Linked DNA regions of Lichenibacterium dinghuense. The main gene of each other region encodes a partner of the protein of the gene in region 2 in a complex. Links are inferred from orthologs where the notes say so. Each region holds a gene or a part of one and is shown on either strand. Other genes may lie near its edges.

Evidence for each region.
Region 1: the proteins of L7N97_RS27050 (region 2) and L7N97_RS08870 are in contact, whole or in part, in a cryo-EM structure (PDB 8GIZ), measured with the Escherichia coli proteins. The link is inferred for Lichenibacterium dinghuense from one-to-one orthologs.
Region 3: the proteins of L7N97_RS27050 (region 2) and dnaN are in contact, whole or in part, in a cryo-EM structure (PDB 8GIZ), measured with the Escherichia coli proteins. The link is inferred for Lichenibacterium dinghuense from one-to-one orthologs.

What each region holds. Positions count from the first base shown.
Region 1 is NZ_JAJLMN010000001.1:1,833,873-1,836,936, reverse strand. Bases 1-2,914 are described here. They hold L7N97_RS08870 (DNA polymerase III subunit gamma/tau), read left to right. Parts: upstream 1-493; coding sequence 494-2,335; downstream 2,336-2,914. Other genes in these bases: recR (recombination mediator RecR), read left to right, coding at 2,692-2,914; L7N97_RS08865 (YbaB/EbfC family nucleoid-associated protein), read left to right, coding at 2,349-2,672; L7N97_RS08880 (SDR family oxidoreductase), read right to left, coding at 1-172. Also shown: more of recR, read left to right, coding at 2,915-3,064. UniProt on the Escherichia coli protein: Part of the beta sliding clamp loading complex, which hydrolyzes ATP to load the beta clamp onto primed DNA to form the DNA replication pre-initiation complex.
Region 2 is NZ_JAJLMN010000001.1:5,621,453-5,624,601, forward strand. The notes cover bases 151-3,149. They hold L7N97_RS27050 (DNA polymerase III subunit delta'), read left to right. Parts: upstream 151-1,120; coding sequence 1,121-2,179; downstream 2,180-3,149. Other genes in these bases: L7N97_RS27040 (D-alanyl-D-alanine carboxypeptidase family protein), read left to right, coding at 151-456; tmk (dTMP kinase), read left to right, coding at 453-1,124; metG (methionine--tRNA ligase), read left to right, coding at 2,197-3,149. Also shown: more of L7N97_RS27040, read left to right, coding at 1-150. UniProt on the Escherichia coli protein: Part of the beta sliding clamp loading complex, which hydrolyzes ATP to load the beta clamp onto primed DNA to form the DNA replication pre-initiation complex.
Region 3 is NZ_JAJLMN010000001.1:1,531,097-1,534,041, forward strand. What follows is about bases 29-2,823. They hold dnaN (DNA polymerase III subunit beta), read left to right. Parts: upstream 29-764; coding sequence 765-1,883; downstream 1,884-2,823. Other genes in these bases: L7N97_RS07335 (tyrosine phosphatase family protein), read right to left, coding at 29-572; L7N97_RS07345 (GGDEF domain-containing protein), read left to right, coding at 1,976-2,823. Also shown: more of L7N97_RS07335, read right to left, coding at 1-28; more of L7N97_RS07345, read left to right, coding at 2,824-2,945. UniProt on the Escherichia coli protein: Confers DNA tethering and processivity to DNA polymerases and other proteins. Acts as a clamp, forming a ring around DNA (a reaction catalyzed by the clamp-loading complex) which diffuses in an ATP-independent manner freely and bidirectionally along dsDNA.

The DNA.
Region 1 (3,064 bases), 3.8 Mb from region 2 along the record:
GGACGTCGAGGTCGCGGCGGTCGGCGCCGTCGAGCCCGGCGAGCTTGGCGGGGTCGAGGTCGGTCGCGACCACGCGGGCGCCCTCGGCCAGGAAGGCCTCCGCCGTGGCGCGCCCGATGCCCTGGCCGGCGGCCGTCACCACGGCGATCTTGCCCGCCAAACGTCCCGCCATCGCGGCCTCCCCCGAGCCAGTTGTGCGGACGGGCGTAGGAGGGGGTGGCGCGGTTGTCAAACGGCGGGCGCCCTTCTCCCGCGAGGGGAGAAGGGTGCCGATTCCTCCCACCCTTGCGCCCGCCCGCGATCCCTGCCACATAGGCGCCGGGAGGTTGGCGAAGGGCGTTTCACCCGCCAACCGGGTCAGATCCGGAAGGAAGCAGCCCTAACGGGACCGAGCGGGTTTTCGTCCAATCTCCTACCTCGCCGACCTTGAGGCTTCGCTTCGGCCGGCCCCGTCCCCATATCGGAAATCAGGTCGTTCGCTCCTGCGAAGGGGATCCGCTTGTCGCTCGACAACAACTACCGCGTCCTCGCCCGCAAGTACCGCCCGACCCATTTCGACGACCTGATCGGCCAGGAAGCGCTGGTCCGCACCCTGTCGAACGCCTTCGACCTCAGCCGCATCCACCAGGCCTACCTCTTGTCCGGCGTGCGAGGCGTCGGCAAGACCACGACGGCGCGCATCATGGCCCGGGCGCTGAACTACCACCGCGCCGCCGGCGACGGCGCCCCCCTCATCGACGCGCCGACGATCCGCATGCCCGGCCTCGGCACACACTGCCAGGCCATCATCGAGTCGCGCCACGTCGACGTGGTGGAGATGGACGCCGCGTCGCACACCGGCATCGACGACGTGCGCGAGCTGATCGAGGGCTCGCGCTACCGCCCCGTGATGGCGCGGACCAAGGTCTACATCATCGACGAGGTCCACATGCTGTCCAAGGCGGCCTTCAACGGCCTCCTGAAGACGCTCGAAGAGCCGCCGGACCACGTCAAGTTCCTGTTCGCCACCACCGAGGTCGACAAGGTTCCGGTGACGGTGCGCTCGCGCTGCCAGCGCTTCGACCTACGCCGCGTCGAGGCCGACGTGATGATGGCGCACCTCAGGTCCATCTGCACCCGCGAGGGCGTCGAGATCGACGACGAGGCGCTGGTGGTCATCGCCCGCGCGGCCGAGGGCTCGGTGCGCGACGCGCTGTCGCTGCTCGACCAGGCCATCGCGCACGGCGCCGCCCACGCCACGACGGGCCGTCCCCACGTCGGGGCCGACGGCGTGCGGGCCATGCTGGGCCTCGCCGACCGGGCGCGCATCATCGACCTGTTCGAGGCCGTGATGGGCGGGCGCCTGCCCGAGGCCATGACGGGCCTGAAGCACCTCCACGACAGCGGCGCCGACCCCGGCCACGTCGTGTCCGACCTCGCCGACTTCGTGCACCTCGTGACGCGCCTCAAGCTCGTGCCGGACGCCGCCAAGGACCCGGCCCTGACCGAGCAGGAGCGGGTGCGCGGCGGCGCCTTCGCGCAAGCGCTGTCGCTGCCGGTGCTCACCCGCACGTGGCAGCTCCTCGTCAAGGGCCTCGCCGACGTCAAGGACGCGCCGCGGCCCATCCAGGCCGCCGACATGGTGCTGGTGCGCCTCGCCTGCGCGGCCGACCTGCCGACCCCCGACGAGGTGATCAAACGGCTGGTGTCCATGCCGGCCGGCGACGGCGCGCCGCTCCTGCCGCCCCCCGGCGGCGGGGGAGGGGCGCGCCTGCCGGCCCTGGGCGGCGGCGGCTCGGCCGCGGCCATTGCGGTGGGCTCGCCCCTGCGCCACGCGCCGGCCGTGCAGGGCGCGCCGATGGCCTCGGCCCGGACCGCGGCCGCGCCGCAATCCTCCTTGCGGCTCGATGCCTTCACGGACGTCGTGGCCCTGGCCCAGGCGCGGCGCGACATCCAGCTCAAGCTCGCGCTGGAGCGCGACGTGCGCCTCGTGCGCTTCGAGGACGGCCACATCGAGTTCGAGCTCGCGCCCGAAGGCTCGCGCGACACCGCCGCCAACCTGTCCCGCCGCCTCGCCGAATGGACCGGCGTGCGCTGGATGGTGTCGGTGGTGTCGGGCGGCGGCGCCCCCACGATCCGGGAGGAGGCCGACGCCAAGGCGCGCAGCGAGAAGGACGACGTCGCCGCCGACCCCACCGTGCGGCTGCTGCTCGACACCTTTCCGGGCGCCGAGATCGTGGCCGTGCGCTCGCTGATCGAGCCGCCGGCGCCCGCGCCGGTCGCGGTCGCGGCGCTGGATGAGCCCGACGCCGATATCGGCTATGCCGAAGACGAGTACACCGACGACGACCTTTGAGGAGGGACGACAGATGGCCGACATCATGGGCCTGATGAAGAAGGCGCAGGAGATGCAGGGACGCATCGCCGACATCCAGAAGGAGCTGGAGGCGATGGAGGTGGAGGGCGCCGCGGGCGGCGGCCTCGTGCGGGTGACGCTCACCGGCAAGGGCGCGCTGAAGGGCGTGGCGATCGACGACTCTCTCCTCAAGGCGGACGAGAAGGAGATACTCGAGGACCTCCTCGTCGCGGCCCACGCCGACGCGCGCACCAAGGCGGACCGCGCCGCCGAGGAGAAGATGAAGGGCGCCACCGCCGGCCTGCCGCTGCCGCCCGGCTTCAAGCTGCCGTTCTAGGCCCCTACGAGAAGCCCGCATGCCCGACCGCGTCGTCGGCCCCGAGATCGAGCGGCTGATCCAGCTCCTGGCGCGCCTGCCGGGCTACGGCCCGCGCTCGGCCCGGCGCGCGGCGCTGCACCTGATGCGGCGGCGCGAGGAGCTGCTGAGCCCGCTCGCCGACGCCATGCGGGTCGCCAAGGAGCGCATCGTCACCTGCGAGAGCTGCGGCTCGGTCGACACGCGCTCGCCCTGCTCGATCTGCGGCGACAATCGGCGCGACGCGGCGCAGCTCGTCATCGTCGAGACGGTGGGCGACCTGTGGGCGCTGGAGCGCGCCGGCGTGGTGAAGGGGCGCTACCACGTGCTCGGCGGCACCCTGTCGCCGCTCGACGGCGTCGGCCCCGCCGACC
Region 2 (3,149 bases):
AGCTTCAAGCTGCTGAGCTGGGGCTTCCGCAATTTCGAGGCGCGCGAGCTCTACGCCGCCGGCGAGCCGGTGGGCAGCGCCAAGGTGTTCGGCGGCGACGCGTCCTCGGTGCCGCTCGTCGCCGCCGGTCCGGTCAAGCTGCTGGTGCCGCGCGGCTCCGGCGACGCGCTGGCGGGCCGCATCACCTACAGCGGGCCCCTGCAGGCGCCGGTCGCCGCGGGCGCCTTGGTGGCGGAGCTGCACGTGACCCGCGACGGTTCGGACGTGCTCACGGTGCCGCTGAAGACGGCCTCGGCCGTCGGCGTGGGCTCGCTGCCGCGCCGCGCCCTCGACGCCGGCTGGGAGCTCGGCGCGACGCTGATCCGCCGCAACTTCGGGCGCCCGCCGGCCCAGGCGGCCGAGGCCGCGAGGGTGGGACCGACGGCGGATGCCGCGAAGGGGAGCAAGGCGCCGTGACGGCGGGGCAGGGCAGTTTCATCACGCTCGAAGGCGGGGAGGGCACCGGCAAGTCGACCCAGGCGCGCCGCCTCGTGGACCGCATCGCCGCGCTCGGCCTCGACGCGGTGGCGACCCGCGAGCCCGGCGGCTCGCCCCGCGCGGAAGCGATCCGCGACGCGCTCCTGTCGGGCGCGATCAAGCCGCTCGGCCCGGTCGCGGAGGCGCTGATGTTCGCCGCCGCCCGCATCGACCACCTCGACGCGACGATCCGGCCGGCCCTCGCGCGCGGCGCCTTCGTGGTCTGCGACCGCTTCATCGATTCGACGCGCGTCTACCAGGGCGCGCTGGAGGGCGTCGACCCGGCGCTGCTCGCCGGGCTCGAGCGCGTCGCCGTCGGCGCCACGGTGCCGGACCTGACGCTGGTGCTCGACCTCGACGTCGCGACCGGCCTCGCGCGCGCCCGGTCGCGGCGCGGCGGCGCCGCGGCGGACCGGTTCGAGCGCGAGGCGGAGGGATTCCACGAGGGCCTGCGCCGCGCCTTCCTGGCGAATGCCGAGCAGGAGCCGGAGCGCTGCCTCGTGGTCGACGCGTCGGGCGAGGCCGACGCCGTGGCCGACACGCTGTGGCTCATCGTGCGGGCGCGCTTTCCCGCGCTGCGGCGGGCCGGGCAGGGGACGCGGCCGTGAGGGAGGGCGAGGCCGCGCCCGAGAGCGACCGCGCCGAGGGCGCACCGCACCCGCGCGAGACGGCGGTGCTGTTCGGCCAGGCGCGGGCCGAGCGCGAGCTCCTCGACGCCTATCGGGCCGGGCGGCTCCACCACGCCTGGCTGATCGGCGGCGCGCCGGGCACCGGCAAGGCGACGCTGGCCTGGCGGTTCGCCCGCTTCCTCATGGCCCACCCGGACCCGGACGACGACGCGGTCCGCGCCGCCGCCGACCTGTCGGTGCCGCCTGACCATCCCGCGGCGCGGCGGGTCGCCGGCGGCGCGCCGGGCGACGTCGCGGTGCTGCGGCGCGCCTGGAACGACAAGACCGGGAAATTCTTCTCGGAGATCCGCGTCGACGAGGTGCGCCGCATGTCCGGCCTGTTCCAGCAGGCGAGCCGGGCAGGGGGCTACCGCATCTGCATCATCGACACGGCCGAGGACCTCAACACCAACAGCGCCAACGCGCTCCTCAAGCTGATTGAGGAGCCGCCCTCGCGCTCGCTGTTCCTGCTGCTGGCGCACCATCCCGCCCAGGCGCTGCCGACGCTGCGCTCGCGCTGCCGCAAGCTCGCCCTCGACCCGCTCGCGCCCGCGGACGCCGCGGCGGCGCTCCGCGCGCTGGGGCGGCCCTGGTCGGAGACCGAGCCCGCCGCGCTCGACGAGGCCCTGCGCCGGGCCGGCGGCTCGGTCTCGGGCGCCCTGCCCTATCTCGGCGGCGAGCGGCTGATCCTCGACCGCGAGACGGCGCGCCTGCTCGCGCGCCTGCCAGAGGTCGACTGGGCCGGGCTGCACCGCCTCGCCGACAAGGTCGGCTCGGACGAGGACGACTTCGCGGTGCTGACCGGCGCGATCCTCGACTGGCTCCACGGCCGGCTCGGGGCCGGCGCGACCGAGCCGCGCCGCCTTGCACCCCTGGCCGAGGTATGGGAGAAAGTGCGCCGCTCCGCGCGCGACACGCTGGCGCTCAACCTCGACAAGAAGACCTTTCTGTTCTCGACCTTCGCGGATCTCGCCCAGGCGACGCGCGCGCTTTGATCCCAAGAAGAGGCTTCATGGCCCCGCGCCCGACCTACTGCATCTCCTCCGCCATCCCCTACGCCAACGGCGCCCCGCACATCGGCCACGCCTACGAGCGCATCGCCCAGGACGCTTTCGCGCGGTTCAAGCGGCTCGACGGCTTCGACGTGCTGAGCCTGTCCGGCATGGACGAGCACGGGCAGAAGATGCAGCAGACGGCCGCGCGCGAGGGCCTGACGCCTCAGGGGCTCGCCGACCGCACGGCCGCGCAGTTCCTCGCCATGAACCGGCTGCTCGGCACCGAGGCCGACGACGTTGTGCGCACCACCGAGCCGCGCCACCGCGCGGCCGCGCAGGAGATCTGGCGGCGCATGGAGGCGCGCGGCGACGTCTACCTGTCGAGCTACGAGGGCTGGTACTCGGTCCGCGACGAGGCCTTCCACGACGAGGCCGACCTCGTCGACGGGCCGGACGGCACGCGCCTCGCGCCCACGGGCACGCCGGTCGAGTGGGTCGCCGAGGAGAGCTGGTTCTTCCGCCTGTCGGCCTACGGCGACCGGCTGCTCGCCCATTACGCCGCCCACCCCGACTTCGTCGTGCCGGACAAGTACTTCAACGAGGTCCGCTCCTTCGTGTCGCGCGGCCTCAAGGACCTGTCGATCAGCCGCACGGCCTTCGACTGGGGCGTGCCGGTGCCGGGCGACCCGAAGCACGTCATGTACGTGTGGGTCGACGCGCTGACCAACTACCTGACCGGGACCGGCTTCCCGGACGCCGCGGACCCGCGCGGACGATTCTGGCCGGCCGACGCGCACGTGATCGGCAAGGACATCTCGCGCTTCCACGCCGTGTTCTGGCCCGCCTTCCTGATGTCGGCCGGGCTGCCGCTGCCGCGCCGGATCGTGGTGCACGGCTTCCTGTTCAACAAGGGCGAGAAGATGTCGAAGTCCGTCGGCAACGTCATCTCGCCGGCGACCCTGGCCGAGCA
Region 3 (2,945 bases), 4.1 Mb from region 2 along the record:
AGCTCGACCTCGCGGGCGCGGTTGATCCGCGTCATCACCTCGGCGAGGTCGGGACGGCGGGCGAGGTTGCCGGCGTAGAGCGTCGCCGCGGCCGCGACGAGCCGCCCCGCGCGGCCGAGCGCGTCGTCCGCCATCTCGATCATGCGCAGGTTGGGCCAGGCGATCGGCCGGATGGCGTGCACGCGCTCCGCGATCTCCGCCTCGCCCTGCTCGGGATGCGCCTGGGCCAGCAGCATCGTCATGGCGGCGGTGGAGCGCGAGATGCCCATGTGGCAGTGGACCAGGAGGTGGCCGTCCCCCTCGCCGCCCCCCGGGGCGGCCGCGAAGGCTTCGCGGCCCCACATCAGGATGGCGTCCACGTCCGCCCGCTCCGGCAGCACGAGGCCGGGGCCGGGCTCGATGTCGTCGTTGAAATACAGCGTCAGGCGCCGCGGGGCGCCGTAGCGCGCGAAGGCCGGGTGGTCCTCGCGGCCGGGGTCGACGATCGACAGGGCGTGGGTGACGCCGCGCTCGGCGTGCGATTCGAGCTCGTCGAGCCCGCAGACGGTGAGGAGGGAGAAGGCACGGCTCATGCCGGGCTGGCTAGCACGGCGCGGCGCCGGGCTCCACGCTTTCCCGCCCCGCCGGCGCGCCACCGCTTGCGCAATCCGCCGTGCCGCGCAAAAGTCTCCGCCCTTCACGGTTTCCCGCCGAAGGTTCCGCTTTCCCGAGTCCCGGCCCACGCCGCGGGCTTCGGCACGTCACGTCGAGGATCGGGTCCCGTCATGAAAGTCACTCTCGAGCGCGCGGCCCTCCTGAAGGCGCTGGGGCACGTGCAGCGCGTCGTCGAGCGCCGGACCACCATCCCGATCCTGAGCAACGTCTTGGTGCGGGCCGGGGCCGGCACGCTGCGCCTGAAGGCGACCGACCTCGACCTCGAAGTCACGGAGGAGTTGCCCGCCGACGTGGCGCAGGAGGGCGCCACCACCCTGCCGGCCCACACGCTGCACGACATCGTGCGCAAGCTGCCGGACGGCTCGCAGGTGACGCTCGACATGGGCGGCGACACGGGCCAGCTCGTGCTGCGCTCCGGCCGCTCCCGCTTCCAGCTCCAGTGCCTGCCCGAGAGCGACTTCCCCGACCTCGCGGCCGGCGAGATGAGCCACCGCTTCGCCCTGCCGGCCGGGCAGCTGAAGCACCTGATCGACAAGACGTCCTTCGCCATCTCGACCGAGGAAACGCGCTACTACCTCAACGGCGTCTACCTCCACACGATGGAGCGCGACGGCGAGACCGTGCTGCGCGTGGTGTCGACGGACGGCCACCGGCTCGCGCGGGTCGAGATGCCGGCGCCGCAGGGCTCCGCCGGCATCCCCGGCGTGATCGTGCCGCGCAAGGCCGTGGCCGAGATCCAGAAGCTGATCGAGGATCCGGCCAGCGACGTGACGGTGGAGATGTCGGCCACCAAGATCCGCCTGACGCTCGGCGCCGTGGTGCTGACCACCAAGCTGATCGACGGCACCTTCCCGGACTACGGCCGCGTGATCCCGGCCGGCAACGACAAGATGCTGGTGGTGCCGAAGAGCGCCTTCGCGGCCGCGGTGGACCGCGTGTCCACCATCTCGGCCGAGCGCGGCCGCGCCGTGAAGCTGGCCCTCAGCGACGGCAAGCTGGTCCTCAGCGTCAACAACCCCGACTCGGGCTCCGCCACCGAGGAACTCGACGTCGAATACGACGCGAGCCCGCTCGATATCGGCTTCAACGCCCGCTACCTGCTCGACATCACGGCGCAGCTCGACAGCGACACGGCCTTCCTCAAGCTCGCCGACCCCGGCTCGCCCACCCTGGTCCAGGACCGCGAGGGCGCCCCCGCGCTCTACGTGCTGATGCCGATGCGGGTGTGACCCGCCCGCCGCAGCGCCGGATACGACTTCCTTAACCGGACCTCGGCACGATCAGCGCCTCGGAGGCGACCCGCCTACCATGCGGAGACGGCATGATCGATGTCGAGCTGATCGGCGCCCCGGCCTTCACGGTGGCGGTGGCGGGCGACGTCTTCACCTATGCGTCCATCAACGGCCGCCTCGCCGACGTGATCGGCGTCGCCCCGTCGGCCTTCGTGGGCCAGACCCCGGACAGCCTGCTGTCGGCGGACTACGCTGCGGCCGTGCTCGGCCACTACCGCCGCTGCGTCGCCGAGCGGGTGTCGGTCGACTTCGAGAGCTTCTACGACGCCCCCGGCGGCGGCCGCTGGTGGCACACCACCGTGACGCCGGTGCTCGACCCTGGAGACGGCCGGGTCGCGCTGCTGGTAGGCCTCGGCGTCGACATCACGCCGCGCAAGGACGCCGAGCGCCTCGCCCGCGAGGTGGACCAGCGCATCGCGCTCGCCATGGACCTGCTGGAAGGCGGCTTCTGGCACTACACCATCGCCAGCCACCGCTTCAGCACGTCGCCCCAGCTGAGCCGCCTCGTGGCCGGCGACGGGGCGGGGCCGCTCGACGGGCCCGGCTACGCCGCCTTCGTGCTGCCGGAGGACCAGGGGGCGACCGACTTCGGCGCCCTGGTGCGCGGCGAAGCGGACGCCCTGTCGGCCGAATACCGCGTGCGGACCGCCGACGGCCGCCTGCGGTGGATGTCGTGCCAGCGGCGGCTCACGCGGGACGAGGCCGGCCGGCCCGAGAACATCGTGGGCGTGGTGGTGGACATCACCGACCAGAAGCTCCGCCACGAGGCCCTGGCGGCCGAGGCCGCCACCGACAGCCTGACGGAGCTCGCCAACCGACGCAGCTTCGAGGCGCAGGGCGGGCGCATGGCGGCGGAGGCGCGGGCCGACGGCGCCTTCGGCCTCGTGCTCCTCGACCTCGACCGGTTCAAACCCGTCAACGACACGCACGGCCACGCGGTCGGCGACGCCGTGCTGCGCGAGGTCGCGGCGCGGCTGCGGCGGCACCTGCGGCCCGGCG